Regions from separate parts of the Pseudomonas sp. 8_5_2 genome, predicted to be linked through region 3. Evidence: riboswitches for the same ligand, from Rfam matches in the RefSeq annotation. Region 3 holds a riboswitch; each other region holds the start of a gene.

Region 1 (10,463 bases), 1.5 Mb from region 3:
GTCCCGTTGGCCACCGCTTCCATCAGGCCTAGCGGGTTGTCCACCTCGACCACCTTGGCCTGGGCGAAGCGTCCCTCCAGCGCCGCCCGTTGCGGGGAGCCGCGCACAAGGGCGATGCGCTGACCGTCCAGTGCCCTGGCCTGCGCCGGTGCGGAGCCATCGTTGCGGGTGACCAGCACCCTTGGGCTGACCAGGTAGGGGCGGGTATAGCGCATCTGCTTCGAACGGTCTGCGCCATAACCCAGGGCACCGATCATCTGCGCCTCACCGCGGGCCAGACGTTCGACCATTTCCTGCGCCGAGGAGCTCTCCAGCGGTTTGAAATGCAGCCCCGTTCGCAGGGAGATCTGCTTGAGCAGGTCGAGGGTGATGCCGCTGGGACGGTGCTGGGCATCGTTGAATGTGAGGGGTGCCAGGCCGGTATTGACCAGCACGTTGACGGTCGGATTGCTGGCTATCCAGGCTTGCTCCTCTGCGCTCAGCACTGACAGGTGGCGCTGAAGCAGCAGGCTGGTGTTGCCGCTGCTCCAGCGGCGCAGGATGTTCAGGCGTTCGCTTTCGCTGATGCGGGCCAACGCCTGATCGACCAGTCGGTGCAAGCGCGGGTTGTCGCTGGCCAAGGCAAAGGCGAACTCGCCAGGGGCAACCTGGCTGAAGTGGTCGATCTTCAGCGTGTTCTGGTAGCTCTTGCCCATGGTGAAATCGGTGCTGATCGCATCGCCCAGGTAGGCGTCGGCCTCGCCGAGCTCGACAGCGGCAAGGCCGGCCAGGGTTGAGCGATACAGGCTTAGCTGGGCCTTGGGATACAGGGCGTGCACGGCGCTGGCCGGCAGGTAATGGTCGACCATGGCCAGGCGCATGCCGGCAAGGTCACGCGCATTCTTCAGGTCACTGCCTTTGCGGGTGACAACGACAGGCAGATCATCGGCATAGGGGGTACTGAGGTTGAGCTCGGCGTCCGCCGCCTCGAATGCGTTGGAGCTGCCCAGCAGGTCGATCCGGCCCTCGCGCAGGGCCGCGATGGCTTCATGGCGGCTGTCGTACCGGCGCACTTCGATCGCAATACCCAGTTGCTCGGCGATGATGCCGGCGTAATCGGCGCTCAGCCCTTCGTAGTCACGCTGGCTGACGTTGATTTCGAACGGTGGATAGTCAGGCCGGGAGCTACCCAGCACCAGCCGCTGTCGTCGCGCGAGCCAGTCACGGTCGTCGCTGGGCAGTTGCAGCGGGGTGGCAGCGCTGACGGAACGCGCCAGCAGCTGTCGGGGTTCGCTGTCGGCAAGCAGACTTGCCGAGGCCGAAAGGCCAATGGCGATAACGGCACTGGCCAGCAGACGTTTCATGGTGGCCAAGCGCTCAGTTGACGTCGTTGCGTCTGGCCAGGTCGACCATTTCAACCAGCGACTCGGTCCTGAGCTTTTCCATGATACGGCCTCGGTAGGTACTGATGGTCTTGGCGCTGAGGTTCATGCAGTGCCCGATGTTCTTGTTGTTTTCACCGCGCGCCAGGCGCCGCAGCACTTCCATTTCACGGTTGGAGAGGCTTTCCAGGCGCACGGGTTCGCTCTCCAGCGAGTTGCTGTTGACCGACATCTGCGGGAAGGTCGAATAGCCCTTGATCAGGGCCTTGAGGGCAAACACCAACGGATCGGTATCTTCATCCTTGGTGACGAAGGCGCCGATGCCGGCATCCAGACAGCGGCGTACGTACAGATCGGTGGCCTGACCGGTCAGGACCATGATTTTCGGCACTGCCTCCAGGCACTGCAGGCGTTTGATCACTTCCATGCCGTCCAGCCCGGGTAGCCCGATGTCCAGAATTACAACGTCCGGGCGCAGCTCGCGGGCCACCTGCGCCACGATCCGGCCGTCGCCCACTTCGCCGACAACATGGAAGCGCTCGCGCTCGAGGATAGTGCGCAAAGCGACCCGGACGATCGGGTGGTCATCGACGATCAGCACGGTTGTCATGAGAAAACTCCTGTCAGGATGTGGTCCGCCTTCCTGGATCACTCAGGAATACGTCTGCAAGCGGGTTAATCGGAAGCGCTGCAAGATACGACCAATCCTGAAGTTTGGTAATGCCGAGTATAGAAGTGTTGATAATCCTCGGGTGCCTTGTTGAAAATTCCTACAAATAATGGAAAGACATCACCGCTAACAAGGCGGAGTGTCGATTTTCTGGTCGGTCAATTGCAGGCGAGGTGTGTTTTATTCACGCGCAAGGGCGAGGCGGGGTTGTTGGCCAAGGCCTGGCCGACCCGCGTCGGACGGGTCACCAGCTGGCCTTTGCAGTTCGGGCAATAGCCCTGCAAGCGGGTTTCGACGCAGGTGCGGCAGAAGGTGCATTCAAAGGAACAGATCAGCGCGTCAGGGCTGTCGCCAGGCAGGTCGATATCGCAGCATTCGCAGTTGGGGCGTAGATCCAGCATGAGCTTGACTCCGGTTCGCAAGCGGGAACCCGGAGTCTGCTACGCCTGTGGTGAGCCTGGCAATGCTCAGTCGCCAGGGCGATACAAGTGGGCGTGCCCTGCGCGGTACAAGGCCGAATCGGCGAACGGAGTGTTGCCCAGCACATGCCCCACCAGAATCAGTGCGGTGCGGCGGAAGTCCTTGGCGGCGACACGTTCGGCGATGTCGCCAAGGCTGCCACGAACCCAGTCCTGGTCTGGCCATGTGGCGCGGTGCACGACCGCCACCGGGCAGTCTGCGCCATAGTGTGGCAGCAGTTCGTCGACGATCCGCGAGAGGTGCTTGACCCCCAGGTGAATCGCAAGCGTGCTGCCATGGCGCGCCAGGTCCGCCAGCTGCTCGCCGGGTGGCATCGGCGAGCTGTCGCCATAGCGGGTCAGGATCACCGTCTGTGCCACCTGCGGCAGGGTCAGCTCGCAGCCGAGCAGGGCGGCGCTGGCGGCCGTTGCGGTGACACCGGGGATGATCTGGTAATCGATACCCAGCGCCTGCAGGTGGCGGATCTGCTCGCCGATGGCGCCGTACAGGCTGGGGTCGCCGCTATGCACGCGGGCGATGTCCTGGCCTTGCTGGTGCGCCGTGCGCATGGCGGCGATGATCTGCTCCAGGTGCAGCTCGGCACTGTTGATCACGGTTTCGGCCCGGTGGCCTTCGAGCACGGCAGCAGGCACCAGCGAGCCGGCGTAGATGATCACCGGGCACTGACGAATCAGCCGTTGCCCCTTGACCGTGATCAGTTCCGGGTCGCCGGGGCCGGCGCCGATGAAGTAGACCGTCATGGAAAGTCCTTGCAAGAAATGAGGGTGCAGCGTTCAGCAGGCCAGCGCGAGGGTTGCCGGGCCCATCACCTGGCGTGTGAGCAGCAACCGCGCGGTGCCGAGCCGCTGGCTGGCCAGGGCCAACGCCGCGCTCTCGGCCACCCCCCAGCAACCCGTGTGGGCATGGGCCACAGCAGAACGGTGGCTGAGCAGGGGGGAGTAGGGTTGCAGTTGCGCGCCATGGTACAGCACCAAAGGCAAACCGAGGTGTTCGGCCAGTTGCTGCAACCCCGGTTCGTTGGCCTTCAGGCTGATGCTGGCGATACCGTGCAGGTCGGCCAGCGCCAGGCCCTGATTATCCAGGGCCTGGCGCAGAAGGCTGAGCAGCGTATCCACCGGGCAGCCCCGGCGGCAGCCAAAACCGGCGTAAAAAACCGGCATCAGGCCTGGCTTGAGCGGCGGAACAGCCAGGCGCTTAGCAGGCCCAGGGCCAGCCAGAAGGCGGCGTTGGTCAGCCAGGAGGCCAGCTTGAACTGGGCTTGCAGTGCTTCGGGAGCCAGGCTTTCGTGCACCTCCGGTTGCGGCGCGCCAATCACATGCGGCACCACCAGCAGCACGGCGCCCAGCGCTTTCAGCAGCCCGTGGCGGGCAAACGCCAGCAAGGCCAGGCCCAGGGCGGTGGCGCTGGCGGTGCCAATCCACCAGGCCTGACGTTGCCCAAGGTCGGCCGCAGCCGTACCTGGCAGTTCTGGGGGCAGGCCCAGGGTTGGCGCGAGGCAGAACACGGCGAAGCCCGCCAGCCCCCACAAAGCCCCCGTGCTGGCGCGCTTCGGAGCGCGCAGGCTGTAGAGCGCGGCCAGGATCAGGGCGAAGCCGACCGCCACCACCAGGTTGCCACCGGTCGTAGACAGCACGCGCTGCCAGCCGTCTTCCGGCGACCAGGCTTCGGCGCTGTGCTCATGGGCAGCGACTTCGCTGCCATGTTCGTGGTGTGCGGCCGGGGCCGAAGACTCGTAGGTTTCCGCCTGAAGAATCAACGGGGCCACCCAGAAGCTTTGCAACAAGGTCAGCAACAAGGCCGCAAGCAGCCCGCTGAAGCCCGCCGTACGGGCAATGCGCGTGATCATCGGGCGTACTCAGTGGCAGGGGAAGGCGGCGCTGTGGCGGGTATCGTGGGCAGCGTTGTGCACGGCCTCGATGTGCGAAAAACCGGCGAAGTAGACCAGGCACAGGCCCAGCAGGCTGGCGCCGACGGCGATGACGACGCGTTGGCTTAGCGTGGTGGGGGTGGCAAGGCTGTGTGGCTTGGCGCTGGTGACGGGCATGACGCGTTCCTCTGCTTTTTTGTGGGCAACGGACAAGCGCGGCAGCCCCGAGCGTGATTGCCCAGGGAATGCGACAGCGCCCGCCCACCGCGGGGTGTTCATGAACGCCAGGCCGGTCTCCGGGCTTGCGAGGAAGAGCAGGGCTCCTGAAAAGCGTCACCTTCCCATGCCGAACTACGGGCACAGTGGTACAGACGCTTCGCTCGCTTACCGTTGCGGGGGCAGCACCGGGCTTGTCCGACCCTGCTGAAGGGCCGCGACGCACCGGTTTCCCGTTTCACCCCAGAAGGGGCACCTGAACGCAGGCATAAGGAGAGCATGGGGCGGGCGTGGCGTCAATTGCGGGATATGAGCTGGGCCCTGATGCCCCCCCTAACAGCGCCTCTCCCGCCCCATCAACCGCGAGCAAACGCCGCCAGCTTCTCCCCGTCCAGGCGATAGCGCACCCACTCGTCCTGCGCCTCGGCCCCCAGCTTCTGGTAAAAGCCGATCGCCGGCTCGTTCCAGTCCAGCACGCTCCACTCCAGCCGCCCGCAGTTGTTCGCTACCGCTTCGCGCGCAATGTGCTGCAGCACTTGCCGCCCCGCGCCATCGCCGCGCTGCTCGGGCGTGATATACAAGTCTTCCAGGTAGATGCCGTTGCGCCCGAGCCAGGTCGAGTAGCTGTAGAAATACACGGCGAAGCCGATTGCCTGGCCATCGCGTTCGCACATCAGGCCATGCACCGTGCTGCCCTCGTCGAACAGGCTGTGCTCGATGTCGGCGACGCTGGCGATCACTTCGTGACGGGCACGCTCATACTCGGCCAGTTCGGTAATGAAGGCCAGAATCTGTTGCGCATCGGTGCGAACGGCAGGGCGAATGGTAACGCTCATGTTGACGGCTTCCTTGATTCGGGTAGCAATACAGTGAGGTGTATCTACATAATTTAATGAAACTGTACTGGTCGCAGGGGAGGGCGACTCCGTTAGTGTGACAGCACCTATAAAGAAAGTGGACCGCCCCTATGCTCGCCTCTGCCGACCTGCTGACCGCCTTCGTGCTGTTTGCCTTCGTGTCCTCCATCACGCCCGGCCCCAACAACACCATGTTGCTGGCCTCTGGGGTGAACTTCGGCGTGCGCCGCTCGATTCCTCACGCTGTGGGCATCAGCGTCGGTTTCATGGTCATGGTGCTGGCCGTTGGTCTGGGCCTGGGCGAGGTGTTCAAGGCGTGGCCGCCGCTGTACACAGTGCTGCGCTACACCGGGGCGGCCTACCTGCTGTACCTGGCCTGGAAAATCGCCACTTCCGGGCCAGTCGGTACGGCTTCGTCCGGTGCTCGCAAACCCATGGGCTTCTGGGGCGCAGCGGCGTTCCAGTGGGTCAATCCAAAGGCCTGGGTGATGGCGGTGGGGGCGATTACAACCTATACACCGGCGCAAGGCTATGTGACCAACGTGATCGTCATCGCCGCCTTGTTCGCCCTGGTCAACCTGCCCAGCGTGGGCGTGTGGGTGATGTTTGGCAGCGCGCTGCGCAACCTGCTGCAGAACCCGCGTTGGCTGATGCTGTTCAATGTCCTGATGGCCCTGTTGCTGGTGATTTCACTGTACCCGCTTCTGTTTGTAGAATCGGCGTTTTCCTAGCCCGCGAGTTGCCCAAGCCCATGCAGTTGATCCCCTGGTCCCACGAATGTGCCGAAGGCTTCACCCTGCGTGGCTGGCGCACCGCGGCCAGCGGCAAGCCGCTGCTGCATTTCTTGCACGGTAACGGCTTCTGCTGCCTGGCCTATCAGCCTTTGCTGATGCGCCTGGGCGAGCATTTCGACCTGTGGCTGTGCGATGTCCAGGGGCACGGTGACAGTGACCATGGCGGGGCGTTTCGCGGCTGGAACCGTACCGCCGCGTTGGCCGTGGAGGCATTTCAGGCCGGGCGTGGCGAGTACGGCGAAGTGCCGCGCTTTGCCGTCGGGCACAGCTTTGGCGGCGTGCTCACCGGGCTGATGCTGGCCAGTGAGCCGCAGCTGTTTGCACGTGCCGTGTTGCTTGACCCGGTGCTGTTCAGCCGGCGCATGCTTGGCGTGATGGGCGCGGCGGCCCTGGTTGGCCTGCACCAGCGCCACGCCCTGGCGCGCAAGGCCGCGAGCCGGCGCAGCCACTGGCCTGATCGCGAAGCGGCGCTCGCTTCACTGCAAGGCCGTGGCATCTTCAAGGGCTGGGCGGATGCGGCGCTGCAGGCCTATGTCGAACATGCCATCGGTGATTGCGGCGAAGCGGTGGTCCTCAAATGCCGGCCCAGCCGTGAGGTGGAAATATTCAGCTCGTTCCCCAGGCGCATGTGGGCAAGCCTTGCTGCGATCAGCACCCCTACGCAGGTGTTGTATGGCGAGCACACCTATCCCTTCGTGCCACACTCGGTAAGTCGGCTGGCGGCGCTCAACCCGAATGTGACTGCGCAACAGGTAGCGGGCGGGCATTGTTTCATGCAGGAGGACCCTGGCAAGGCAGCTGATCAGGTGCTCGATTTCTTGCAGGGCTGATTGTTCCATCCATGGAACGATGCATGCCAAAACGGCTGACTACCGCCCGATTGACATCATTGATAAGGTTATCCCAGCCAAGAGAGGAGCCTTCTCATGAAAAAGATTCTGGGTATCCACCGCAACCCGCACGCTCATTGGGTGGGGGATGGTTTTCCGGTGCGCAGCCTGTTCACCTACGACAACCTGGCCAGCCAGATCAGCCCGTTCCTGCTGCTTGACTATGCCGGCCCCCATGATTTCACCCCGACTGCTGCACGACGGGGTGTCGGCCAGCACCCGCACCGCGGCTTTGAGACTGTGACCATCGTCTATCAGGGCGAGCTGGAGCACCGTGACTCCACCGGCGCTGGCGGTCTGATCGGCCCTGGGGACGTGCAGTGGATGACCGCCGCCAATGGCATCATCCATGAAGAGTTCCACTCCCCAGCCTTCGCCCGCAGCGGCGGCACGCTGGAAATGGTACAGCTGTGGGTCAACCTGCCGGCGCGGGACAAGCGGGCAGCGGCCGGGTATCAGACGCTGCTGGCCAACGACATCCCGGTGGTTGCACTGGACGGCGAGGGCGGTAGCTTGCGGGTCATTGCCGGTAACTACCTTGGGCACCAAGGCCCGGCGCGGACTTTTACCGCAATGGATGTGTGGGACCTGCGCCTGACTGCTGGTGCAGCCTTGCAGCTGCCGGTGGCCGCAGGGCGCAACGCGGCGTTGGTGGTGTTGCGCGGGACCGTGCGGGTCAACGGCGAGCGCGAGGCCGGCCCCTCCAGCCTGGTGCTGCTTGACCCGGCTGGCGAGGACATTACCCTCGAGGCGCCGGAAGGTGCCAGTGTGCTGCTGCTCAGCGGGGAACCGATCGATGAGCCAATCGTCGGCTACGGCCCGTTCGTGATGAACAGCCAGGCCGAGATTGCCGAGTCGTTCGACGATTTCCATGCCGGAAGGTTTGGGCAAATGCAGGATGCGCGGGACGGCGCTGCGCATTGATCATGGCGGATTGAATCGCCCGTACCGGCGACAAGGCCGGTACAGGCTACCGGTTTGCTGGCATGATGCAGCCATGCCCAAGCTCACCCGCCTGCACGCCGTGCGCCGATCACTTCCTACCCCACACCACCACATACTGTGGCTGCGCTACCGTGCCCCCTACCACTGGGCCTCGACCGTGGCATTCCTCGCCGCCCGCTGTATCCCTGGCATCGAAACCTGCCTCGACGGCACCTACAGCCGCTCGTTGGTGATTGCCGGTCAACACGCGGTGATGCACGCCACCCCTTTACCTGACCAACGCCTGCAGGTTCGCCTTGAAGGGGTGCCCTGCGCTGCGCTACCCGGCCTGATCGCCAGGCTTCGCCGGGTATTCAACCTTGACGCCGACCCTGTGCGCATCGCTGCCGAGCTATCTCGTGACCCACTGATGGCCCGGCTGCTGCAACAGCGTCCAGGCCTGCGTGTACCGCAAGGCTGGGACGCTTGCGAGCAGGCGATGCGCACGGTACTCGGGCAGCAGATCAGCGTCGCCGGCGCCATGACCCTGGCCGGCCGGCTGGTGCAACGCCACGGTGTCCCGCTGCGTCTCTCGGCGCCGGGGTTGAGCCACGTTTTCCCTGCTTTGTCAGTGCTGGCGGCTGCCCGGTTCGAGAACCTGGGCATGCCCAAGGCAAGGGCCGCCACCCTGGGCACGCTGGCCAATGCCTTGCTCGCCGAACCGGGCCTGTTGCGCACAGGGCAAGTGCTGGATGTGGTGCTGGGTAACCTCTGCAAACTCAAAGGCATCGGCCCATGGAGTGCGCAGTACCTTGCCCTGCGCCAGGCCGGCGCTGCCGACGCGATGCCGCTGGGCGATGTGGCCCTGGTCAAGGCGTTGCGCTTGCTGGAGGGGGCTGATGCGCAATTGGCTGATCGGGCATTGGCATGGCGACCTTGGCGAGCCTATGCAGCCCAGCATCTGTGGGCGTCGTTGGCCACAGGCGAGACCGCTCGTCGTTAAGTGCGCGATTGCGATCGAACACCCCCAGTGTCTGCGGATCTTCCACTAAGGTGCTAGATGATTCCCCCGAAAGATCATTGCCCCGGCGCATGGACGCCTGCCCGGGCATGCGCAATATCAATTGGCGCCCTGCCTGACAAAGGTGTACTCAAACACAACAGGCCATCCCACAGAGAGGGTCGTACCATGTCGTTGATTGGAGTTTCGATGCTAGAGATGCGGCAAATGATCGAGCAGGCCTGCCTGCCCGACCGTTGTGAAGTCAGTTGCCCGGATGGCGCCAACCTGACTATCCGCCTGGGTCAGGGCCAGAGTCTCGAAGCAGGCGTGACCCTGAGCGGGGTCCCGCTGCACAACCTGAACAGTTGCCGGGACCTGGTCACGCTGGTGGCGCAGCTCCACGCGTTACGCGCGAGCCACCCGGTCCCCCTCAAGGCCATTGCCTGAGGGAGCCTGTGCCCCGGCCAGTCCAGGCTGGCCGGGGACATCTGGCCCCGCCTCAGACTGAACCTATAGCAACTCCAGCAGCAGGTTCATGCCGCCGTCTCCGCATTTACCCTTGTCGCGCACCACTCCCCGATAGCTGCGCCCGTCCCAGACGAAAGCCACGCTGTGCGCCCGCTCGACCTTGTCGGGCAGCGGCGGGCAGATATGCAGGCGCAACCCCGGCCGCCCTTTGAGGGTCAGGTCGGCCATCTGGCATTCGCACTCCACGCTCTGGGCCACAGGGCCAAACAGGGTGTCGCGCACGTAATCGAGTTGCAGCGAGGCGTTGGGCGAACGGCCGGGCATTTTCATGGGCGCGGCACTCCGTATTGAAGGTGTGAAGGGTAAGGCGGGTTAGGCATGGCAAGCTCCAGGCAAAGCTAAGGCGCGACAAGGTATTTGAAGCCTGCCTGGCGAAGATGTTCAACGTGTTTCAGCCACGGGTGCTGAACGGTGGGTTGCCTGCCAGCTTCAGCCACCGGCCTTGCGCAACGTCAGGTTGATACGCCGTTCACCCAGACGCGGGTGCACGCCGGGCTTGATCGGCAGCACGCCATGGAACCGCAAACGGTCTTCGCCACCCCAGACCAGCACATCGCCGTGGTTCAGCGGGATGCGCCGGGTCTTGTCGGCACGCTGCAGGCCACCAAACAGGAACACCGCCGGCAAGCCCAGCGATACCGACACGATGGGCTGGGCGAAGTCCTGCTCGTCGCGATCCTGGTGCAGGCTCAGGCGGGTGCCGGGCAGGTAGTGGTTGACCAGGCAGGCATCGGGCACAAAACCGTCAAAGCCGGCCATGGCTGCGGCGCGGGTTGCGAGGTTCAGCAGCAGCGCAGGCAGCGCGGGCCAAGGCTCGCCGCTGAGCGGGTCGCAACGGCTGTAGCGGTAACCGTGTTCATCACTCACCCAACC
Region 2 (10,463 bases), 2.5 Mb from region 3:
TACAACAAGGTCCGTTTCAACATCGACAGCAATGCGCCGTACGACGATGTGGGCGGCGACTACATCGACCCGTGGCAGCCGCAACCGGGCGACTTCCACAGCGCCTCGCCGCTGCGACCGCAATCGCTCGCCACCACCGGCACCTTCGCGCTGTTTGCGGAAAACCGCCTGCAACTCACCGATCGCCTGTCGCTGGTGACCGGCGTGCGCCGTGACCAGAACCATATCGACCGCGACAACCTGGGCAATGACAGCCGCAGCGACCGCAGCCTGCAAGGCGGCAACTGGCGCGCCGGGCTGGTTTTTGCGCTGACGGAGGATCTGTCGTTGTACGGCCAGTATTCCACCAGCGAGGACGGGGTAGACAACCTCATCAGCCTGAGCCCGGCACAGATGCACTACGACCTGACCGAAGCGAAGCAGACCGAAGTGGGCCTTAAGCAGCGCTTTTGGGAGGGGCGCGGCGAATGGACATTGGCGGCCTACCATATCGTCAAGAACAAGCTGCTGGTGGACGACCCGCTCACCCACGACAAGCAGCAGGCCGGCCAGCAGACCTCGGATGGCCTGGAGGCGACCCTGGAGCTGGCGCTGGCGCATCAGTGGCAGGTGTCGGTAAACGCGTCGCTGGTGCGCGCCAGGTATGACGACTTTGACGAGACGGTGGGTGGTGTAGCCCAGGACCGCGCGGGCAACCGGCCGGCAAACGTGCCCCGGCGCACGGCCAACCTGTGGTTGAGCAAAGGCTTTGGCCAGCAGGTCGAGGCCGGCGTGGGTGCGCGCTACGTGGATGAGCGTTATGCCGACACCGCCAATACCCAGAGCGCCCCCGGGTATACCGTGGTCGATGCCAATATCGCCTGGCGGGTGTTGCCGGATGTGCGTTTGGGCTTGCAGGTGAACAACGTGTTTGACAGGGAGTATGTGGTGTCGGCGTTCAGTGGTGAGCAGTGGTTGATGGGGATGCCACGGGCCTGGTTTGCGACGGTGGATTATAGGTTTTGAACTGGGTTGCCTGGGTCGGCTTGTTTGGGGCAGGGCTGGCATAGGGATCGCATCAGGGCTGACAGGCGCTGCATATCTGGTGGCAACCACCAGGCAACACAAAAACCCCTACCCATCAAACCCCAATAAGTTATAAGATAACATTCCATTTGACATCCATTCTTGCCAGCGATCCCCCATGACAAGCGCCAGCGCCACCCCTACCCTGCTTACCCAGCGCCTGCAGAGCATCGACGCCCTGCGCGGCCTGGTGATCCTGTTCATGCTCCTGGACCATGTCCGCGAAACCTTCTTCCTGCACCATCAGGTCGGCGACCCGATGGCCATCGACACCACCGAACCGTCGCTATTCGTCAGCCGCACCCTGGCGCACCTGTGTGCGCCCGTGTTCGTCCTGCTGACCGGCCTGTCAGCCTGGCTGTACGGCGAGAAGTACCAGGGCCGTAGCGATGTCTCGGCGTTTCTGTTCAAGCGCGGGCTGTTCCTGGTGGTGCTGGAGTTCACCCTGGTCAACTTCGCCTGGACCTTCCAACTGCCGCCCAGCGTGATCTACCTGCAAGTGATCTGGGCGATCGGCGTCAGCATGATCGCCCTGTCGCTGCTGGTGTGGCTGCCACGCGCAGCCCTGATCGCCGTGGGCGCGATGATCATCGCCGGCCACAACCTGCTTGATGGCCTGCACTTCGGTGTGGAGTCGGCCCTGCACGTGCCATGGGCGATCCTGCATGACCGCGGCTGGCTGGAGTTCTCCGACAACCTGCGCCTGCGCACCTCCTACCCGGTGCTGCCGTGGATCGGCGTGATCGCCCTGGGTTACGGCCTGGGCCCCTGGTTCGCGCGCGGCAGCGAAGCCGGTCGACGCCAGCAGCGCTTGCGGGTGGCCGGGCTGATCGCACTACTGGGCTTTGTCGTGCTGCGCATGCTCAACGGCTACGGCGAGGCGCCCTGGAATGGTTACCCGACCCTCACGCAAACCCTGATGAGTTTCTTCAACATCACCAAATACCCACCGTCGCTGCTGTTCCTGGCCCTGACCCTGGGCTGTGGCCTGCTGCTGCTGCGCGCCTTCGAGCGTGCCGGGCAGGCGCGCTGGATCAGCGCCCTGGCGGTGTTCGGTGCGGCGCCGATGTTCTTCTACCTGCTGCACCTGTATGTGTTGAAGCTGCTGTACCTGGCCAGCGTGGCGCTGTTCGGTCTCAACCAGGGCGACTACTTCGGCTTTGACGGCATCGCCGCGGTATGGCTGGCCGCGGTATTGCTGGCGGTTTCGCTGTACCTGCCGGTGCGCGGGTTCGCCCGCCTGAAGGCGCGGCGGCGCGACATCACCTGGCTGAAGTACTTCTGAAAAGCGTTTTAACCGGCGGCGTGATGGTCTACCATGCGGGCCGCCGGTTTCCACCACGGAAATAATAGGGAATCCCAGGCCTGCCAACACGGGCCAAACGGAACTGCCCCCGCAACTGTAGATGCCGAGCCTGCTCCATCGATGCCACTGGGTGACCGACCCGGGAAGGCCGGAGCCGGGCCATGACGCATCAGTCAGGAGACCTGCCGGCCTGCATTCACCAACCGGCGGGGTGTCCGGGATTGGCTATCAGTGTTGCCCCTGCCGCCAGCGGGGGCTCGGCGATGCCTGTCCGTGCGTTCCTCACCAGAACTGTCCGATAGGAGATCGCCCCGCATGCTGCCCCGCATCGCCACCCTGCTCGCCGGCCTTGGTTTTACCGGCCTGGCCCAGGCCGCCGCCACTCACTACCCGCTGACTGTCGATAACTGCGGCCAGCCGCAGACCTTCGCCCAGGCACCGGAACGCGCCGTCACCATCGGCCAGGCCGGCACCGAAATGCTCTACGCACTGGGGCTTGGTGACAAACTGGCGGGTACCTCGCTGTGGTTCAACAACGTGCTGCCCGAATACCAGGCACAGAACGACAAAGTGCCGCGCCTGGCCGACAACGACCCCAGCTTTGAGGCGGTAGCAGGCAAGCGCCCGCAACTGGTGGCGGTGCAGTTCGAATGGATGGTCGGCGCCCAGGGCGTGGTCGGCACCCGTGAACAGTTCGACGAACTGAACATCCCCACCTACCTGCTGCCCTCGGACTGCGAAGGCAAGGACAACCTGGTGGGCGCAGACGGCACTCGCCTGCAGGCGTTCCAGGTCGACAGCATCTACAAGAGCGTCAGCCAGCTGGCCGAGATCTTCGACGTGCAGGACCGCGGCACCGCGCTGAACACCGAACTGAAAGGCCGCCTGGACAGCGCCAGGGCGCAATTGGCCGGCAAGGACCTGTCGGCGACCTCGGCGCTGTTCTGGTTCTCCAGCGCCGACCTGGACATCGACCCCTACGTGGCAGGCCGCCAAGGGGTCGCCGACTTCATGCTGCGCAGCCTCGGCGTGCGCAACGTGGTCGAGTCCAGTGAGGAATGGCCAACCGTGGGCTGGGAAACACTGGCCAAGGCCAACCCGACCTGGCTGATCATCGCGCGCATGGACCGTCGCCGCTTCCCCGCCGATGACTACCAGAAGAAGCTTGAATTCCTGCGCAGCGACCCGGTTACCCGCAACATGGACGCGGTCAGGCACGACCGCATCATCATCCTCGATGCCGACGCCATGCAGGCGGGTATCCGCCTGTTCCGCGGTGTGCAGACGTTGGCCAGTGCCTTCGCCAGCGGTAAAGCAGCGCCGTGATGAGCCGCCTGCTACCCAGCCTCGCAGTTGCCCTGGCAGCCCTGCTGGCGGCGCTGCTGGCCGGCACCGTAATCGGCGAAACCAGCCTGTCGCCGAGCGCGGTCGGCCAGGTCCTGGCCAACCATTTGTGGCAGGCCGGCTACCCGGTCGACCCGATCGACGCCGGCATCGTCTGGAACTACCGCCTGACCCGCACCCTGGTCGCCGCAGCCTGCGGTGCCGGCCTGGCCACCTGCGGGGTGATCCTGCAGGCGCTGTTGCGCAACCCGCTGGCCGAACCGTACCTGCTCGGGCTGTCGGCCGGCGCCTCGACTGGCGCGGTGCTGGTCGGCCTGCTGGGGCTAGGCAGCCTGGCACTGAGCATGTCTGCCGGCGCCTTCATCGGCGCCGTGGCGGCATTCGCCCTGGTGCTGGTGCTGGCCCGCGCGGCCGGGCCCAGCAGCAACAACGCGCAGGTGATACTCGCCGGTATCGCCGGCTCGCAACTGTTCAACGCCCTGACAGCGTTCCTGATCACCAAGTCGGCCACTGCCGAGCAGGCGCGCGGCATCCTGTTCTGGCTGCTGGGCAACCTCAGTGGTGTGCGCTGGCCCTCGGTGTGGCTGGCGGTGCCGGTGGCGCTGTGCGGTTTGCTGGTGTGCCTGTGGCATCGCCGCGCGCTGGATGCCTTCACTTTTGGCGTCGATTCGGCTGCGTCGCTGGGCATCCCGGTGCGCCGTACCCAGTTGCTGCTGATCAGCTGCGCGGCGCTGGTGACGGCGGTGATGGTGTCCATCGTCGGCGCCATCGGCTTTGTCGGCCTGGTAATCCCGCATGCCCTGCGGCTGATCCTCGGCCCCGGCCACAGCCGTCTGCTGCCGGCCAGCGCCCTGGGCGGCGCGCTGTTCCTGATTGCCGCCGACATCCTTTCGCGCACGCTGATCAGCGGCCAGGTAATCCCGGTTGGTGTTGTCACCGCACTGATCGGCGCACCGGTCTTCGCCTTGATTCTGGTCAGCCGTCGAGGGCGCCCATGACAGTCATGACCGCGCTACAGCTCGCTCCCTTGAGCTGCCAGGGCCTGGGGCTGCAACTGGCCGGCAGAACCGTGCTCGAGGCTATCGACCTCGATGTGGTGAGTGGCGAAACCCTGGGCATCGTCGGCCCCAACGGCTCCGGCAAATCCTCGCTGCTGAAGTTGCTGGCGGGGCTGCGCAAACCGGCCAGCGGCAGCGTGCAGCTACTGGGCGAACCCCTGGCGCGGTTGCCGCGCCGTCGTGTTGCTCAGGCCCTGGCACTGGTCGAGCAGCAGGCCGACACCCTCGATGCGATCAGCGTATTCGACGCCGTGGCCCTTGGCCGTACACCCTGGCTGTCGGCACTGGCACCGTTTGCCTCGCACGACCGCGCCATCGTCGAGCAAGCCTTGGCCGACCTCGATGCCCTGCACCTGCGCACACGCCTGTGGGGCTCGCTGTCCGGTGGCGAGCGCCAGCGCGTGCACATCGCCCGCGCCCTGGCGCAGCGGCCGCAGGTGTTGCTGCTGGACGAGCCGACCAACCACCTGGATATCCAGCACCAGCTGAGCCTGCTGCAACAGGTGCAGGCGCTGCCGGTAACCACCCTGGTGGCCCTGCACGACCTCAACCAGGCGCTCACCTGCGACCGCATCGCGGTACTCGACCAAGGCCGCCTGGTCGCCCTCGGCAAACCGTTCGAGGTACTCACCCCCGAACGCCTGCTGAGCACCTTTGGCGTCCATGCCCGCTACCTCACCGACCCTTTCGACGGCGCGCGCATCCTGCGTTTCCGCGCCCCCTGAACCAGGAAGTTCTGCCCATGCTGTTGCGCCCTGTCGCCCTGCTGCTCGCCAGCGCCCTGCTTGCCCCGGCCGCGCTGGCCGAGGTGCATGAAGTGAAAATGCTCAACCGTGGCAGCGAGGGGGCAATGGTCTATGAGCCGGACCACCTGCACATCGCCCCCGGCGACAGCGTGCGCTTCCTGCCCACCCAGAGCGGCCACAACGCAGCCAGCGTCGCAGGGTTGCTGCCCGCCGGCGCCGAACCGTTCAAGAGCAAGCTGAACCAGCCGTTCGAGCAGACGTTCAGCGTGCCCGGGGTGTACGGCATCCAGTGCATTGCGCACCTGGCGATGGGCATGGTGATGCTGATCCAGGTGGGTGACGCGCCGGCTGCAGAACTGCCCGCCAGCTTGCCGGCACGGGCCAAAACGCGCTTTGCAGCACAACTGCAAAAGCTTGGGGCCGGGCAATGACCCGACTGCTGCTGGCCCTACCGCTGCTGGGCCTTGCCCCCTTCGCCCAGGCCGAATCCGCCCAGTCGCAAAGCAATGGTTTTGTCGAGGATGGCAGCTGGAATATCCTCAACCGCAGCGTGTTCGACCAGCGCGACTTCAAGCATGGCGGGCGCAACAGCGCTGCGCGCAATGCCTACAAGCCACGTAGCGAGCGCAACGGCAAGGCCGAGGAATGGGCCTATGGCTTGATGGGCAGCGTGCAGTCCGGCTTCACCCAAGGGCTGATCGGTGTCGGCGTGGATGCCCATGCCTATCTGGGCGTGCAGCTCGACAGCGGCGGCGGCCGCGCGGGCAAGGCGCGCCTGCTGGGGGTGGACAACGCTGGCCACCCAAAAAACCAGTACAGCCGCGCAGGGGCTGCGCTGAAGCTGCGCCTGTCCAATACCGTGCTGTCTTATGGTGAGCAACGGATCAAGACCCCGGTGTTCAGCTCGTCCGACAGCCGCCTGCTGCCCGAGACCGCCACCGGCTTCTTCCTCACCAGCAACGAGTTCGACACCCTCAAGCTGGTGGCCGGGCATTTCAACGAAAGTACCGACCGCAATGCGTCCAGCCACGACCAAGGCTTTGTGGTGAACTATTCCAACGGCCGCCAGGGCAACAGCTTCGACCTGGCGGGCGTAGTCTGGAACCCCGCCCCCGCCTTCAGCGGCAGCCTCTACAGCTCACGCTACGAGGACAGCTGGAACCAGCACTACCTGGGCAGCACGCTCAGCCATGCCCTGGATGATCGCCGCAGTATCAGCCTGGACCTCAACCTGTACCGCACCACCGACACCGGCAAGGCGCTGTCAGGGCGTATCGACAACACCACCTGGAGCCTGGTCTCGCGCTACAACCAAGGGCCGCACGGTTTCAGCCTGGGCTGGCAGCAGGTGGACGGCAATACGCCTTTCGATTACGTGACCCGAGGGGCGATCTTCATTGCCAACGCGGTGCAGATGTCGGACTTCAACGCGCCGAACGAAAAGTCGTGGCAGGCCCGCTATGACCTGAATATGGGCGCCTACGGCGTGCCGGGGCTGAACCTGACGGCGTTGTACGTGCGCGGGTTCGATATCGATGGCAGCCACGTCGACCCTGCGGGCGGTTATGCGTACCTGGGCTACGGCAAGGGTGGCAAGCATTGGGAGCGGGACCTGGAGGCGCGCTATGTGGTGCAGAGTGGCAAAGCCAAGGGCACCACGTTTTCGCTGAGGCATAACGTGCACCGGGGCAATACGGCGCAGGCAGAGCTGGATGGGGACCAGATACGCTTGGCGGTGGAATGGCCGTTGTCGGGGGCGTTCTGACACCCCCGCGTTGCTTGAGTCGGGGCTGATGCGCTGATCCGTGTATTGGCTGGACCGGCCCTTTCGCGGGTAAACCCGCTCCTACAGGGTCCCTGCTAAATCAGTCAGCTATGTGCAGTTCCAGGAGCGGTTTAGCCGCGAAGAGGCCAGCGCGGCGCTTTGTCATTGTCAGCCCAGGCGCAACTGCATGTGGGTGGTCTGCCAGACCGGGTCCTGCTCCACATCCACCACCGCGAACCCTTGCCGCTGCCAGAACGCGATCGCCCCCGGCAGGAACGGGTGGGTATGCAGGTACAGGCAGTCGACACCCGCCTGCTCCGCTCGCTCGCGCAATGCCGCAAACAACGCCGCGGCCAGGCCATGCCGACGGTAGGCCGGCGAGACGAACAGGCGCACCACCTCGACCACCCGCCGGGCGTGGTAATCGAGCTGGGCAAAGCGGTGGTCATAAGGCAGATAGCCGATCACCGCCACCAGCTGCCCGTCATCACGGGCCTCCAGAAAGCAGCCCGCGCCGTCCAGGTAGGTCTCGGCGAACTGCGCCAGGTCACGCGGCAACGGTGCATTGGCCAGCATCGGGAACAGCTCGCGGCGGGCGCTGTCGACAAACGCCACGACTTCGGCAATGGCGTCGCGCGCCACAGGTTGCAGGGTGCAGTTCGGCATGTGGCTCATGGCAGTGGTCGAAAGGCCAGAGTTCTACCCCAGTGTGCCGCGCAAGGCAAATCACAGGGCTCGTCGTGGCCCGCTGGACATCGGTATAATCGGCAGTCTTCACTGCCCGACCAGGCCACCTCATGCCTCGCTTCCAGACGTTGCTGTTGCCCCTGCTGCTGACTGCCGCCCTTGCCGCCTGCGACCAGAAACCCTCTCGTGAACAACAGATCCTTGCCCAGTTGCCGCTGCAGGATGCCTACACGCACAACATCGAACGCATGGCCGTGCTCCTGCGCCGCACCCACCCCCAGTTGCCGCAAGCGACCATCGAGCAAGTGCTGCGCAAGCACCTGACCGTCGAGGACCAGCGCCAGGACCTGTTCCGGCTGTACAGCGAAAAGAACTTCAGCGACGCCGAGTTCGCCACCATCGTGGCCGCCACCCAGGACCCGGCCAAGGCCCGCGCCCTGGAGGACACCGAAGCCGGCAAACGCCTGAGCGAGAAACTCACCGCACTGATGCGCGAAAGCGCCCGCGACGTGAAGGTGCAAGCCCTGGTAGAACAGCGTATGCAGCAGGTGGAAGACGAGCTGAGCGCGCTGCAAAAAGCCGGTTCCTGAGCGCCGCTGCCCACACCACCCACCGCATCGACCGAGGTCAGGATTGCCACACGCCAAGCACGGATTGCGCCTGGATCTACGCACACTCATTCTGGTGCTGTGCGCCTTTACCGCCCTGGTCATGCTGTGCGCCAGCTATTTTGCCAGCTACCGGGTGCAGCGCCAGCTGCTGATCGACCACGCCCTTGAAGCCAACCGGGTGTATGCATCAAAGCTGGCAGCCATCACCGAAACCTTCATCGGCAACGCCTTGCAGCAGCTGTCGTTCAGTGCCGGTGTGCAAAGCCGGCAGCTGGGCGACGGCGCAGCCCTGCAAGGGGAAACCGACCGCGTCCTGGGCCAGAGCATGGCCTTCAACTCAACGTTCGTGATCGATACCAACGGCGTGCTGCTGGCGATTTCACCGGCGCCGCTGCGGCACCTGGTCGGTAGCCGTATGCAGTCGCCCGGCGTGCAGGAGGCGCTGCAGGCGCGCAGCCCGCTGGTTTCCACTCCTTACGTGTCGGCGGCCAGCAACCTGGTGGTGGCGCTGTCGCACCCCATGTTCGACAGCAACGGCCGCTACCTCGGGTACGTTGGCGGCAGCTTGTACCTGCGTGAGCGCAACATTCTCAACAGCCTGCTGGGCGAGCACTTCTACAAGGACGGTTCATACCTGTATGTGGTCGACCGTAACCGGCGGCTGTTGTATCACCCCGACAGTCAGCGGGTGGGCTCGGTGGTGCAAGGCAACGCCCTGATCGACCAATTGACCACACTGGGCAGCGGCACCCGGCAACTGACCAACAGCCAGGGCGTGGAAATGCTCGCCGGTTTCGCCAACGTGCCCAGCGCTGGCTGGGGCGTTGTGGCGCAGCAGCCGTTGGCGCAGACAGTAGCGCCACTGAGCCACCTGATACTCAACGTGGTTGGCACCTCGGCCCCCTTCGCGCTGGTGGGCAGCCTGCTGCTGTGGTGGCTGGCGATGACCATTGCCCGGCCACTCTGGCAACTGGCCGCAGGCGCCCGTTCGATGGACCGCGCTGGCACTGCCGAGCGCCTGCACCGAGTGGCGGCCTGGTACTACGAGGCGGCCGAGCTCAAGCGCGCCTTGCTGTTCGGGCTGAACCTGCTGCAGGAGCGCATCGGCCGGCTCAATCGTGACGCCCAGACCGACCCGCTCACCGGCCTGGGCAACCGTCGCGGCCTGGATTTCAGCCTGTCGCTGCTGGAAGCCGAGGGCCGGGCGTTTGCGGTAATCGCGCTGGACATCGACCATTTCAAGCGGGTCAATGACAGCCATGGCCACGAGGTCGGCGACCAGTTGCTGCGGCGTCTGGCAGAACTGATGCGCCGCTGCTGCCGCGAGGGTGACCTACTGTGCCGCACCGGCGGCGAGGAGTTCCTGATGCTGCTGCCGGGGGCGAGCCTGGAGGCGGCGGCAGCGGTCGCCGAACGGCTGCGGGCGACGGTTCAGGCCACGCCGATGCCGCCGGTAGGCGCGGTGACTGTATCGCTGGGCGTGGCACGCTGGAGCGGCGAAACCGGCGAGCCCGGTGATGCCTTGAGTGATGCCGACCGGGCGCTCTACCAGGCCAAGCAGCAGGGGCGCAACCGGGTAACGGTTACTTGATCCCCTGCCGGCGTTGGGCTGCACAGCAGCCCTGGCAGGTTGACCAGGTTTTCCGTGCGCCCGTCGGCGCCGGGCCAGCTCGGTGATCTGTGGCGTGACCTCGACCGTGGCCCTGGCCTGATAGGCCCGGGCGAAGTCCTTGAAGCCGGAGAAGGTCGAAACTGCCAGGTAATGGCCATAGTCCGGGTACGAGACTGGCCCTGTCTCGATCCGTGCCCGCGCGCCCGGTTGAGCATTGGCGTCGCCTGACGGCAAGGTGATTACATGCCTGTGGATGACTCCGCCAGCTC
Region 3 (10,463 bases):
TGCCCGTGGTCGTTCGGTACCAGCCGCATCAACGCACCATGCCCGACTTCGACCTGCAGCAACTGCGCCCTGGGCAAGCCACGGGCACGCGCCAGCAACAGCCGCATGACCCCGCCATGCGTCACCAGCAGCACGCGTTTGCCGGCATGCTGACCGGCCAGGCGCTCGATAGCCTCCAGCACACGCTGGGCAAACGCTTCGACCGGCTCGCCATTGGGCGGTGTGAAGGCGTAAGGGTCTGCCCAGAAACGCCCCAGCGCATCCGCCTGATCTTCCATGATCTGTGCGGCGCTGCGGCCTTCCCAATCGCCGAAGTGCAGCTCCTGCAGTGCGGGCTCTCGCTGCACCGGCAGGTTCAGCCGTGCGCCCAGTTCATCGGCAAAGCGCGCACAGCGCTGCAACGGCGAGCTGACCAGTACCTCCCAGGGGCCGGCCTGGGCAACCGCGCTGCGCATCTGCGCCCAGCCCTTGTCGGTCAGGGCATCGTCGAGGCTGCCACGCAGGCCGCCCTGTTCCGTTTCACCGTGGCGCAGCAGGTCGAGGATCATGCCGGGCGGTCCGCCACTGCAGCTTCGGCAAAGGTTGCCATCTGCCCGTGCAGCGCACAGGCCAGGCGTAGCAGCGGCACGGCCAGGGCAGCCCCGCTCCCCTCGCCCAGGCGCAGCCCCAAGGCCAGCAATGGCTCGGCCTGCAGCGCGGCAAGCAGGGCCTTGTGCCCAGGCTCTGCGCCTTGATGGGCAAATAGCAGCCAGGCCCGGCACTGCGGGTTGAGGCGCACGGCCAGCAGCGCGGCGACGCTGCAGATGAAGCCATCCACCAGCACCGCGATACCTGCCTGCGCGCAGCCGATGTAGGCGCCGACCAAAGCCGCGATTTCAAAGCCGCCGACACAGCCCAGTGCTTGCAGTGGATCATCCGCTTGCAGGCCATGCAGGCTCAGCGCCCGTTCGATGACCTCGGCCTTGTGCCGCACACCGGCGGCGTCCAGGCCCGTGCCAGGACCGCTCAGTTCAAGGGCCGGGCAGCCCAGCAGGATGCTGGCCAAGGCCGCGGCGGCCGTGGTGTTGCCAATGCCCATCTCGCCACCGATGAACAACTGCGCGCCCTGTTCGGCTGCGCGCAGGGCGCTGTCGCGGCCGGCCTGCAGGGCGGCGTGTAACTGACCTTCGGTCATCGCTGGCTGGCGGGCGAAGTTGGCCGTACCGGTGCCCAGGCGCAGATGGCGCACGCCGGGGAGCTCGAGATGAGCGTCGATGGTGCCCAGGTCGATCACTTCCAGGCTGCCCTGCAGCTGGCGCGCCAGCACACTGATTGCCGCGCCGCCGCCGACGAAGTTGCGCAGCATCTGGCCGGTCACCGCCTGCGGATAGGCCGAGATGCCCTCTTCGACTACGCCGTGGTCGCCGGCGAAAATGCTGATCGCGAGCTGGTCCAGGCTTGGTCGCTCACGGCCTTGCAGACCGGCCAGCTGGATGGCCAGGCCCTCCAGCTGGCCGAGCGAGCCTGCGGGTTTGGTCAGCTGTTGCTGACGGGCGCGGGCCTGGTCCATGGCGACGCTGTCTTGGGGTTGGCAGGGGGTTTGCCACCAGGGTTGGGTCATGGGTGTAGGCCTGTTTCAGGTTGGGAAAAGAGTTGTGAGTGTGGTGGACCGGGAGGTGTCCGCCTTGAGTATTTCGGCGCCTGTGAGATCGAGCGCCGCCCGCGCGGCGCATCGCCGGCAAGCCAGCTCCTACATCTGTTTCGGGCCAATTACTCCTGATCCATTAGCGCGCGGTCCCTTGGTTGTCCCCTTCGATACTGCGTCGTGCTCCAGGGGGACGCGCGCCAATTGCACAGGTATAACTGGTTAGAAACAGAGGTGGGAGCTGGCTTGCCGGCGATGCGCCGCGCGGGCGGCGCTCGATCTCACCGGCGGCGGAATACTCAAGGCGGACACTTCCCGGCTCAAAGCATTCATGACGGCCCCTCACAACCCAGCCCCTTTCAGCACCAACGGCAACCCCGCCACCGTCAGCACCACGCGCTGACAACGCTCGGCCACCGCCTGATGCAACCACCCGGCCAAATCGACATAACGCCGGGTCAGCTCCCCCATGGGCACTACCCCCAAGCCAGTTTCATTACTGACCAGGATGATAGTGCCAGGCAATGGCTCCAGGCAGGCCAGCAGGGCATCACGTTCCTCGGCCAGGCGCTGTTGGTCTTCCAGCATCAACAGGTTGGTCAGCCACAGGGTCAGGCAATCCACCAGCAGGCAGCGCCCTTCTGCCGCGTTGGCACGGAGCACTGCGGCCAGAGCCAGCGGCTCTTCGATCAGCCCCCAGTCATCCGGCCGCCGCTGGCGGTGCAGCAGCACGCGCTCGTTCATCTCACCGTCCAGCGGCTGGCTGGTGGCAATGTAGGTCACTGGCAGGCCGCTATCACTGGCCAGTTGTTCGGCCAGGCGGCTTTTACCGGAGCGGGCACCACCGAGTACAAGGCTGCGCATATCAGGCCACCCCACAAAGTTGACGCAATTGCGCCGTGTCCAGGTGCTTCTCCACCAGATCGGCCAGGCGTTCGATATCGCGTTCGCGCAGAGCCTGGTAGTCGATGGTCTGCACATCCTCCAGCCCTGCCCAGCGCAGCAGCGCCGCGCACGACTGGCTGCCTTCGAACAAACCGTGCAGATAAGTGGCGAGCACCTGGCCATCAGCACTGACAGCACCGTCACAGCGGCCATCAGCCAGCGTCACTGCAGGATGCTCCAGGGCAGGCCCCGTGGTGACGCCAGCGTGAATTTCATAGCCTGCCACCGCCGCTGCTTCCAGGTTCAGCGTGCCAGCAACGTTGCGCAGTTGCTTTTCAGCTTCCAGCACCGTGGCATAGTCGAGCAGGCCAAGCCCCAGGCTTGAGCCTGCAGGGCCTTCGAGGCCCAGCGGGTCATGCACTTCGCGACCCAGCATTTGCAAGCCGCCGCAAATACCAATCAACTTGCCGCCATAGCGCAAATGCCGCGCGATGGCCTTTTCCCAACCGCGCTCGCGCAACTGTGCCAGGTCGCCGCGCACGCTCTTGGAGCCCGGCAGGATGATCAGGTCGGCAGCCGGAATCGGCTGACCCGGACCGATGAACTGCAGGTCTACCTGCGGGTGCAGGCGCAGCGGGTCGAAGTCGGTGTGGTTGCTGATGCGCGGCAGTACCGGCACGATCACCTTGAGCACGCGCTCGTGCTTGGCGCCCTGGCGCACATCGATGCCGTCTTCGGCCTCCAGGTGCAGGTCGGTCACATACGGCAGCACACCAAGCACCGGCTTGCCGGTACGCTCTTCCAGCCAGTCCAGCCCCGGTTGCAGCAAGGCAATGTCACCGCGGAAGCGATTGATGACAAATCCCTTGACCCGCGCCTGCTCACTAGGCGACAGCAGTTCGAGGGTGCCGACCAGATGGGCGAATACACCGCCGCGGTTGATGTCGGCGACCAGGATCACCGGGCAGTCCACCGCTTCGGCAAAGCCCATGTTGGCGATATCGCCGGCACGCAGGTTGATCTCTGCCGGCGACCCCGCACCTTCGACCATCACCACTGGCCAGACGGCGCTCAGGCGCTGGTGCGAGGCCAGCACCGCCTGCATGGCGATGACCTTGTAGTCGTGGTAGGCCACCGCGTTCATGCTGGTGACGGCGCGGCCATGGATGATCACCTGGGCGCCGGTGTCGCTGTTGGGCTTGAGCAGCACCGGGTTCATGTCGGTGTGCGGCGCCAGCCTGCAGGCCTGGGCCTGCACGGCCTGGGCCCGGCCGATTTCACCGCCGTCGGCAGTTACCGCGCTGTTCAACGCCATGTTCTGCGGTTTGAACGGCACCACGCCGACGCCCTGGCGCAACAGCCAGCGGCACAGCGCGGTCACCAGGGTGCTCTTGCCCGCATCAGAGGTGGTGCCCTGCACCATGAGGGTGGTCATGCTGTTTCCTTCTGGTAATCCGCCAGGGCCTGGGCCAGGCGCTGTTCATCTGCCGCGCAAGCGGGCAGCCCAAGGCGCACGGCCAGAGGCTGCTCGAACAGGCGCACGAGGATGCCGCGGCGGGCGAGGAAGTCATGCAATTGCACAGCGTGCTGGCTACGCACGTACTGGAACAGGTCGCAGCCACCGCTGGGCGCCAGGCCAGCGCTGCGTAAAAGCTCGGCCAGCCGCTGGCTGGCGCCAGCGCAGCGTTCGATCTGCTGACGCTGGGCGGCTTGATCGGCCAGGCAGGCCTGGGCCAGCACCCGGGTCGGGCCGTTCACGGTCCAAGGGCCGAGCAGCTCAGCCAGGCGCAGCAGCAGGCTGCGCTCGGCAGCAACAAAACCCAGGCGCACGCCAGCCAGGCCGAAGAATTTGCCAAACGAGCGCAGCACGATCAGGCCTGGGCGTTCGGCGCAACCGACCACGCCTTCGGCAGGTGTGTTGTCGATAAACGCTTCATCGACCAGCAACCAGCCACCGCGGGCGGCCAAGCGAGCATGCCAGGCCAGCAGGCGCTCACGCGGCACCCGGCGCCCCGTTGGGTTGTTGGGGTTGACCAGCACCAGCACATCGAGCGTGTCGAGCGCCGCCTCGACCTGCGTTTCATCCAGCTCCAGCAGCTGATGCCCCGCCCGCTGCCATGCATACGGGTGCTCGGCATAGCACGGGGTCAGCACCCCTACCCGGCCGGCTGCGCGCAGCTGCGGCAATGCCTGGATCGCGGCCTGCGAACCGGCCACTGGCAGCAATTGACGGGCACCGTAGTAGGTGCGCGCTGCATCTTCCAGGCCGTCCTCGGTTTCCGGCAGGCGGGCCCAGGCATCCACAGGGATCGAAGGGATAGGGAACGGCCAAGGCGCGATGCCACTGGACAGGTCGAGCCATTGCTCGCGAGCAATGCCGTATTGCCGCACAGCGCGCAGCAAGCGGCCACCGTGTTCAAGCATTGATATACGCCCCCAGGCAGATCACCAGCAGCCACAGCCACACGCCGCGCTGGACCAGGTACCAGCCACGCTCGATGGCGTCGGCGTCGGCCATCGGCCCCTCGCCCAGGCGGGGTCGTTCATGCAGCTCACCGTGGTACACCGCCGGGCCGCCCAGCTCGACCCCCAGCGCACCGGCACCGGCGGCCATCACCGGCCCGGCGTTGGGGCTGTCCCACAACGGGCCCTGCTTGCGCCAGCAGGCCAGGGCCAGGCGGGTCTTGCCCAGCAGCGCATAGGTCAGCGCCACCAGCCTTGCGGGAATATAGTTGAGCACATCGTCGATGCGCGCCGCACACCAGCCAAAGCGCTCGAAGCGCTCGTTGCGGTAACCCCACATGGCATCCAGGGTGTTGCTCAGGCGGTACAGCACCACGCCCGGCGCGCCAGCGACCACAAACCAGAACAGCGCGGCGAACACTGCATCGCTGCCGTTTTCCAGCACCGACTCGGTGGCCGCGCGGGCCACGGCGGGCTCGTCCAGTTCGCGGGTTTCGCGGCTGACCAGGTAGCCGACCCGCCGCCGTGCCTCTGCCAGGTCGCCCTGGCGCAAGGCGTTGGCCACTGGCAGTACATGCTCGCCCAGGCTGCGCAGCCCGACGGCGCAGTACAGCGCCAGCACGTCCACCAGCCAGCCGATATACGGCAGCCAGGACAGAATCAGCGCCCCCAGGGTCAGCGGCACCACCGCCAGGAACCACGCGCTCACGCCGTGGCTGCGCCAGCCGCGCCCGCCGGCGTTCAGGCGGCGCTCGAGGTTACTGGCCATAGTGCCGAACGCCACCAACGGGTGGCGCCGCTGCGGCTCGCCCAGCAAGGCGTCCAGCGCCACCCCGGCCACGGTCAGCAAGGCCACGCTCATTGGCGCTCTCCCCATTGGTTTTCGAACAGCATTTCAGTCAAGGGCCGGTCTTCGGCCCAGCCTTCCTGCACCAGCATCGGCGCCGGGTAGAATTCGGTGACCGGCCCCAGGCACAGCACCGCCACCGGTTTGGCCCCGGCCGGCATGCCCAGCAAGGCCGCCAGCGCCTGCGGGTCGAACAGCGACACCCAGCCCATGCCCAGGCCTTCGCCCCGGGCGGCCAGCCAGAGGTTCTGGATGGCGCAGGCCAGCGAGGCGAGGTCCATTTCCGGCAGGGTGCGGCGGCCGAATATGTGCGACTCACGGTTGTCCATCAAGGCCGCCACCAGTAGCTCGGCACAGTCGTTGATGCCCTCCACCTTCAGTTTCATGAAGGCATCGGAGCGCTCGCCCAGCGCCTCGGCGGTACGCACTCGCTCCGCCTCCACCAGTGCCTGGATACGTGTACGCAGGTCACGCTGGGTAATGCGGATGAAGCGCCAGGGCTGCATCAGCCCGACACTGGGTGCCTGGTGCGCGGCAGCCAGCAGGCGGCCAAGCAGTTGCGGCGCTACCTCGCCAGCGGCGAAATGGCGCATGTCGCGGCGCTCGCCGATGGCCCGGTAAATGGCGGCGCGCTCGGCGTCGCTGAAGGCGTGCTGGCTCATGGTCGCAACAGCGCCGCCGCCGCGTCCGGGTTGGAGGGGAAGTAGAAGTGCACGTAGGAAGCCGTCAGCCGCCCCAGGCGATACACCGCTTCATTGCCCCGCCCGCCGTTGGGGCTCAGGCCGCGAGCGATCGGTTCCTGCGTGGTGCTGGTCAGCGAGTGGTGATAGGTGTGGCCACGCAGGGTGCCTTCCGGCAGCGCCACTGCCTGCAGGGCCAGCGCTGCCAGGCGCTTCTGCATGGTTGCCTCGCCGGGCAGCAGGCCGAGCAGTTCGGCACGTTCGCCGGCCACATCGGTCAGGGCATCAAGCAGGTACAGCATGCCGCCGCACTCTGCCAGCAGCGGTTTTCCCTGGGCGTGATGGGCACGGATCGCCTCGCACATCGGCGCGTTGGCAGCCAGGGCGTGGTGGTGCAGTTCAGGGTAGCCGCCCGGCAGGTAGAGGCTGTCGACCGCAGGCAATTCGCGGTCATGCAGCGGCGAGAAAAATTCCAGGTGTGCACCCTGGTTGCGCAGCAGTTCGAGGTTGGCGCCATAGGTGAAGGCAAAGGCTTCGTCCCGTGCGACACCAATACGCACGCCGGCCAGCAAGGCAGCACTGGCTTGTGGCTCGGGCGCGGCAAAGGCCACTGGCGGCGGCAAGGCAGCATCGCAACTGGCGCCCAGCGCCTCGGCGGCGGCGTCCAGGCGTGCGTCGAGGTCGTTCAGCTCGCTGGCCTGGACCAGGCCCAGGTGACGGCTGGGCAGTTCGATGCCACGCTCGCGCGACAAGCCACCGTACCAGCGCAAGCCTTCGGTCAGGCTGCCCTCCAGCAGTTGCGCGTGGCGCAGGCTGCCGACACGGTTGGCCAGCACGCCGGCGAATGGCAGGTCGGCCTGGTAACGTGCCAGGCCCAGGGCCAATGCGCCGAAGGTCTGAGCCATGGCCGTGCCATCGATCACCGCCAGCACCGGCACGCCAAAGTGGCGCGCCAGGTCGGCGCTGGACGGCGTGCCGTCGAACAGCCCCATTACCCCTTCGATCAGGATCAGGTCGGCGTCACCTGCGGCTTGCCACAACAGGCGGCGGCTTTCCTCGGCACCGATCATCCACAAATCCAGTTGATAAACCGGCGCACCGCTGGCACGTTCCAGAATCATCGGATCGAGAAAATCTGGCCCGCATTTGAACACCCGCACCTTGCGCCCGTGGTTACGGTGCAAGCGGGCCAACGCAGCAGTAACGGTGGTCTTGCCCTGGCCCGAGGCCGGTGCCGCGATCAACACGGCGGGGCAATGACGGGGCTGGTTCACAGTTCTACGCCCTTTTGTGCGCGGATCCCGGCCTGAAAGGCGTGCTTGAGCATGCCCATTTCGGTCACCGTGTCCGCCAGCTCGATCATCTCGGGCTTGGCCGCACGGCCGGTGACGATCACATGCTGCATGGGCGGACGGGCCTGGATGTCGGAAAGCACCTGGTCAAGGTCGAGATAGCCATGCTTGAGGGCGATGTTCAGCTCATCCAGTACCACGAACTGCACGCTCGGGTCCTGCAGCAACTGGCGCGAAACGGCCCAGGCCGCTTCGGCGGCGGCGATATCACGCTGGCGGTCCTGGGTCTCCCAGGTAAAGCCTTCGCCCATCACGTGGTAGCGCACCTGCTCGGGGAAACGCCGGAAGAACAGCTCCTCACCGGTGCTGTTACGGCCCTTGATGAACTGCACCACGCCACACTGCATGCCATGGCCCAGGGCGCGCGCGAGCATACCGAAGGCCGAGCTGCTCTTGCCCTTGCCATTGCCGGTCAGCACCAGCAACAGGCCGCATTCGTTGGGGGAATTGGCGATACGTTCGTCGATGATCGCCTTCTTGCGCTGCATGCGCGCCAAGTGGCGTTCGTCGCGTTCGGTGGGTTCGCTCATCAGGGTTCTCCGCTGGCTGGCGCCACGGCAACGCGCGACGGCAGGTAATAGGCAGGCAAACGGAGAACGCGCAGGGGCCGCGGCCGCAGGCCACGGTGCACCGCGCATCACCCTCCGTGATGCCGTTGGCAGTTTCAGGCCGGTCTCCGGGCTTGTGAGCGGGCCTTGGCCCGGGCCTGCGCGCCTTCCCGGGTGCTGGCACCCAGTGGCCCTGCGCGGCCGCGACTCACCTACCGTTGCGGGGGCAGCGCCGGAATCGCGCCCTGCTGGCGCCCACCGGCTTCCCAGTTTCACCCTGCCAGGTCGAGGCTGGCAGGGCACCTGAAACACGCGCGAAGGTTAGAGGGTTGCACCCTGAGCGTCAATCGAACCGGGACCATTGCCGTCGAACAGGCACGCCACCGCGCAATGGCCAAATCCCCAAGGTGTGCCACACTCAACCCAGTGATGGCTCATAGCCATCACCCCCGAGTGAATGGGAACACACCTGCAACAGGAGAGCGCAGCATGCGAGGCCAGATCATCAACAACCCGCGCCTGGAGTTTCTCAGCCCCGTGCTGGAGCGCTGGGTCGACTGCATCGACCGCTTCAACCAGTTTGCCGGCGATGCTGAAGCCCCTTACTGGCACGGCGCCGCTGCCAACGTCGGGCTGCTGGCAGCGGCCGCCTGGCAGGCCGAGCTGGCAGCATTGCAGCAGTTCGCCGGCAAGAAGCAGCGCGACGAAGGCGAAAACGAAGGGCGTTGCGACCTGTCGATCATCAGCGCCGAGGAGGCCCTGTACCTCAGTACAAGCCAGCGCTGGCCGAAGGTCGGCCGGCTGGACATGGCTGGCGCCCTGCAACAGACCGCCGCCCTCGCCCGACAGGTCGCCTACCCGAGCCAGTTGAAGGCGGCGGCGCTGTTCATCAGCCCCTGGAAAGCAGGCCAGCACGCCAGCCCCGAAGAACTGCAGGACCTGGTCGACGACCTGAAAACGCATACCGCCTGCGCCATCGCCTGGTACTTCCCGTATGCCTATCGCAAGCTGCACAACGAGCAAGGCCAGTACTTCCCGGGGGTGGCGCTGCTGCTCAAACAAGCCTGAGCAGCGGGACGGCCACAAGATCAGGCCGGGAAGAAACGATCGACCAACTGCGGGCTACCCAGGCGCTCGAGGTAGGCATCCCTGGCAAACACCACGCCAGTGCGCAAGTCATACACCGGACCTGAAGCCGGCTTGGGTACCTGGCGCAACCGGACATTGACAAAGCGGTAGTCCGCCCCGGTGATCTGGCCTATATGCTCGATCTGGAAATAGGCGCCAGGCATGAACAAGGTTTCGGCTTCCTCCTTGTAGGCAGAGAACGCCGTGACCGGAACGCCACTCGAATACGCGCCAGCAGGTAGTTCGAACACCACTGAACTTTCATCGAACACACCGAGTTCCCCCGTACTGGCCATGTCATCCGGGTCGGCGGCGAACTTGCGCATCATGTATGGGTTTTCGGTGAAGGATGAGAGATCGGTGTTGACCAATGTATCGCCTACCTTGAAACGCCCACTGCAAAAATGCACGCCACTGGTGCCTCGTACCCCGTGCCCGCCGCGGTAAAGGGGGACTGCAGCATCCCGGGGCAGGCGCTCCATACTGGTTGCAAGCTTGTTCAGGTAGCGGACCGACGAGCTGGTTCGCTGCCCCTCACGCAGGAAACTGTTGATCGAATCATCATGCGTGTAGACCTCGATCAGGCTGTTGTTGTAGCCCGCGCCCTCCCGGTAGGTGTATTGCGCCTGCCCCTCGTACTCGACGTATTCGTATCCCTGGGAATCGGATAACGGATCGCCCCCGTCAGGCACCAAGGCGATATCCGCTGAATCCAGCAGCGCCTGATGCCGCAAGAACGCCTCAGTGGAGATTGCAGCACTACGCTGCTGGTTACTGCGCATGTACTCGTCCCAGAATGGCGATGTCTCACTTGCCAAGCCGTCGTCAGGGGCCCCACCCGTCAGCCGCGGCGGTTCGAGCATCTCCCATTCGCCACTACCTGACAGGCGCACCGGGCGTATGGGGCTGAAGGCGAACGGGTTGCCCGGGTCAACC

What was found. A riboswitch is a leader RNA that binds a small molecule or an ion and turns the genes downstream of it on or off. The one in region 3 is predicted to bind cobalamin.
Region 1: it holds a riboswitch for cobalamin, as region 3 does, so the genes downstream of both, AC5O5R_RS13135 (CbtB domain-containing protein) here and cobO (cob(I)yrinic acid a,c-diamide adenosyltransferase) in region 3, are expected to answer to the same signal.
Region 2: it holds a riboswitch for cobalamin, as region 3 does, so the genes downstream of both, AC5O5R_RS17730 (ABC transporter substrate-binding protein) here and cobO (cob(I)yrinic acid a,c-diamide adenosyltransferase) in region 3, are expected to answer to the same signal.

Annotation. Positions count from the first base shown of each region.
Region 1 covers NZ_CM181238.1:2,861,057-2,871,519, forward strand. Annotated here, with positions in the region: gene AC5O5R_RS13105 (transporter substrate-binding domain-containing protein) at 1-1,343, opposite strand, end outside; gene AC5O5R_RS13110 (response regulator transcription factor) at 1,357-1,971, opposite strand; gene AC5O5R_RS13115 (DUF1272 domain-containing protein) at 2,190-2,432, opposite strand; gene cobM (precorrin-4 C(11)-methyltransferase) at 2,499-3,251, opposite strand; gene AC5O5R_RS13125 (cobalamin biosynthesis protein) at 3,285-3,671, opposite strand; gene AC5O5R_RS13130 (CbtA family protein) at 3,671-4,357, opposite strand; gene AC5O5R_RS13135 (CbtB domain-containing protein) at 4,367-4,555, opposite strand; cobalamin riboswitch at 4,648-4,869, opposite strand; gene AC5O5R_RS13140 (GNAT family N-acetyltransferase) at 4,951-5,430, opposite strand; gene AC5O5R_RS13145 (LysE family translocator) at 5,562-6,182, shown strand; gene AC5O5R_RS13150 (alpha/beta fold hydrolase) at 6,203-7,075, shown strand; gene AC5O5R_RS13155 (pirin family protein) at 7,172-8,059, shown strand; gene AC5O5R_RS13160 (DNA-3-methyladenine glycosylase family protein) at 8,133-9,062, shown strand; gene AC5O5R_RS13165 (DUF1652 domain-containing protein) at 9,249-9,509, shown strand; gene AC5O5R_RS13170 (hypothetical protein) at 9,573-9,860, opposite strand; gene alkB (DNA oxidative demethylase AlkB) at 10,020-10,463, opposite strand, start outside.
Region 2 covers NZ_CM181238.1:3,835,862-3,846,324, forward strand. Annotated here, with positions in the region: gene AC5O5R_RS17720 (TonB-dependent receptor) at 1-1,005, shown strand, start outside; gene AC5O5R_RS17725 (acetyltransferase domain-containing protein) at 1,184-2,350, shown strand; cobalamin riboswitch at 2,378-2,575, shown strand; gene AC5O5R_RS17730 (ABC transporter substrate-binding protein) at 2,687-3,697, shown strand; gene AC5O5R_RS17735 (FecCD family ABC transporter permease) at 3,697-4,713, shown strand; gene AC5O5R_RS17740 (ABC transporter ATP-binding protein) at 4,710-5,498, shown strand; gene AC5O5R_RS17745 (pseudoazurin) at 5,516-5,950, shown strand; gene AC5O5R_RS17750 (OprD family porin) at 5,947-7,284, shown strand; gene AC5O5R_RS17755 (GNAT family N-acetyltransferase) at 7,453-7,950, opposite strand; gene AC5O5R_RS17760 (hypothetical protein) at 8,082-8,561, shown strand; gene AC5O5R_RS17765 (sensor domain-containing diguanylate cyclase) at 8,605-10,173, shown strand; gene AC5O5R_RS17770 (cysteine hydrolase family protein) at 10,434-10,463, opposite strand, start outside.
Region 3 covers NZ_CM181238.1:1,341,231-1,351,693, reverse strand. Annotated here, with positions in the region: gene cobC (alpha-ribazole phosphatase family protein) at 1-548, opposite strand, end outside; gene cobT (nicotinate-nucleotide--dimethylbenzimidazole phosphoribosyltransferase) at 545-1,600, opposite strand; gene cobU (bifunctional adenosylcobinamide kinase/adenosylcobinamide-phosphate guanylyltransferase) at 1,967-2,488, opposite strand; gene AC5O5R_RS06175 (cobyric acid synthase) at 2,490-3,944, opposite strand; gene cobD (threonine-phosphate decarboxylase CobD) at 3,941-4,933, opposite strand; gene cbiB (adenosylcobinamide-phosphate synthase CbiB) at 4,926-5,834, opposite strand; gene bluB (5,6-dimethylbenzimidazole synthase) at 5,831-6,481, opposite strand; gene AC5O5R_RS06155 (cobyrinic acid a,c-diamide synthase CobB) at 6,478-7,773, opposite strand; gene cobO (cob(I)yrinic acid a,c-diamide adenosyltransferase) at 7,770-8,381, opposite strand; cobalamin riboswitch at 8,502-8,721, opposite strand; gene AC5O5R_RS06145 (hypothetical protein) at 8,889-9,467, shown strand; gene AC5O5R_RS06140 (hypothetical protein) at 9,488-10,463, opposite strand, start outside.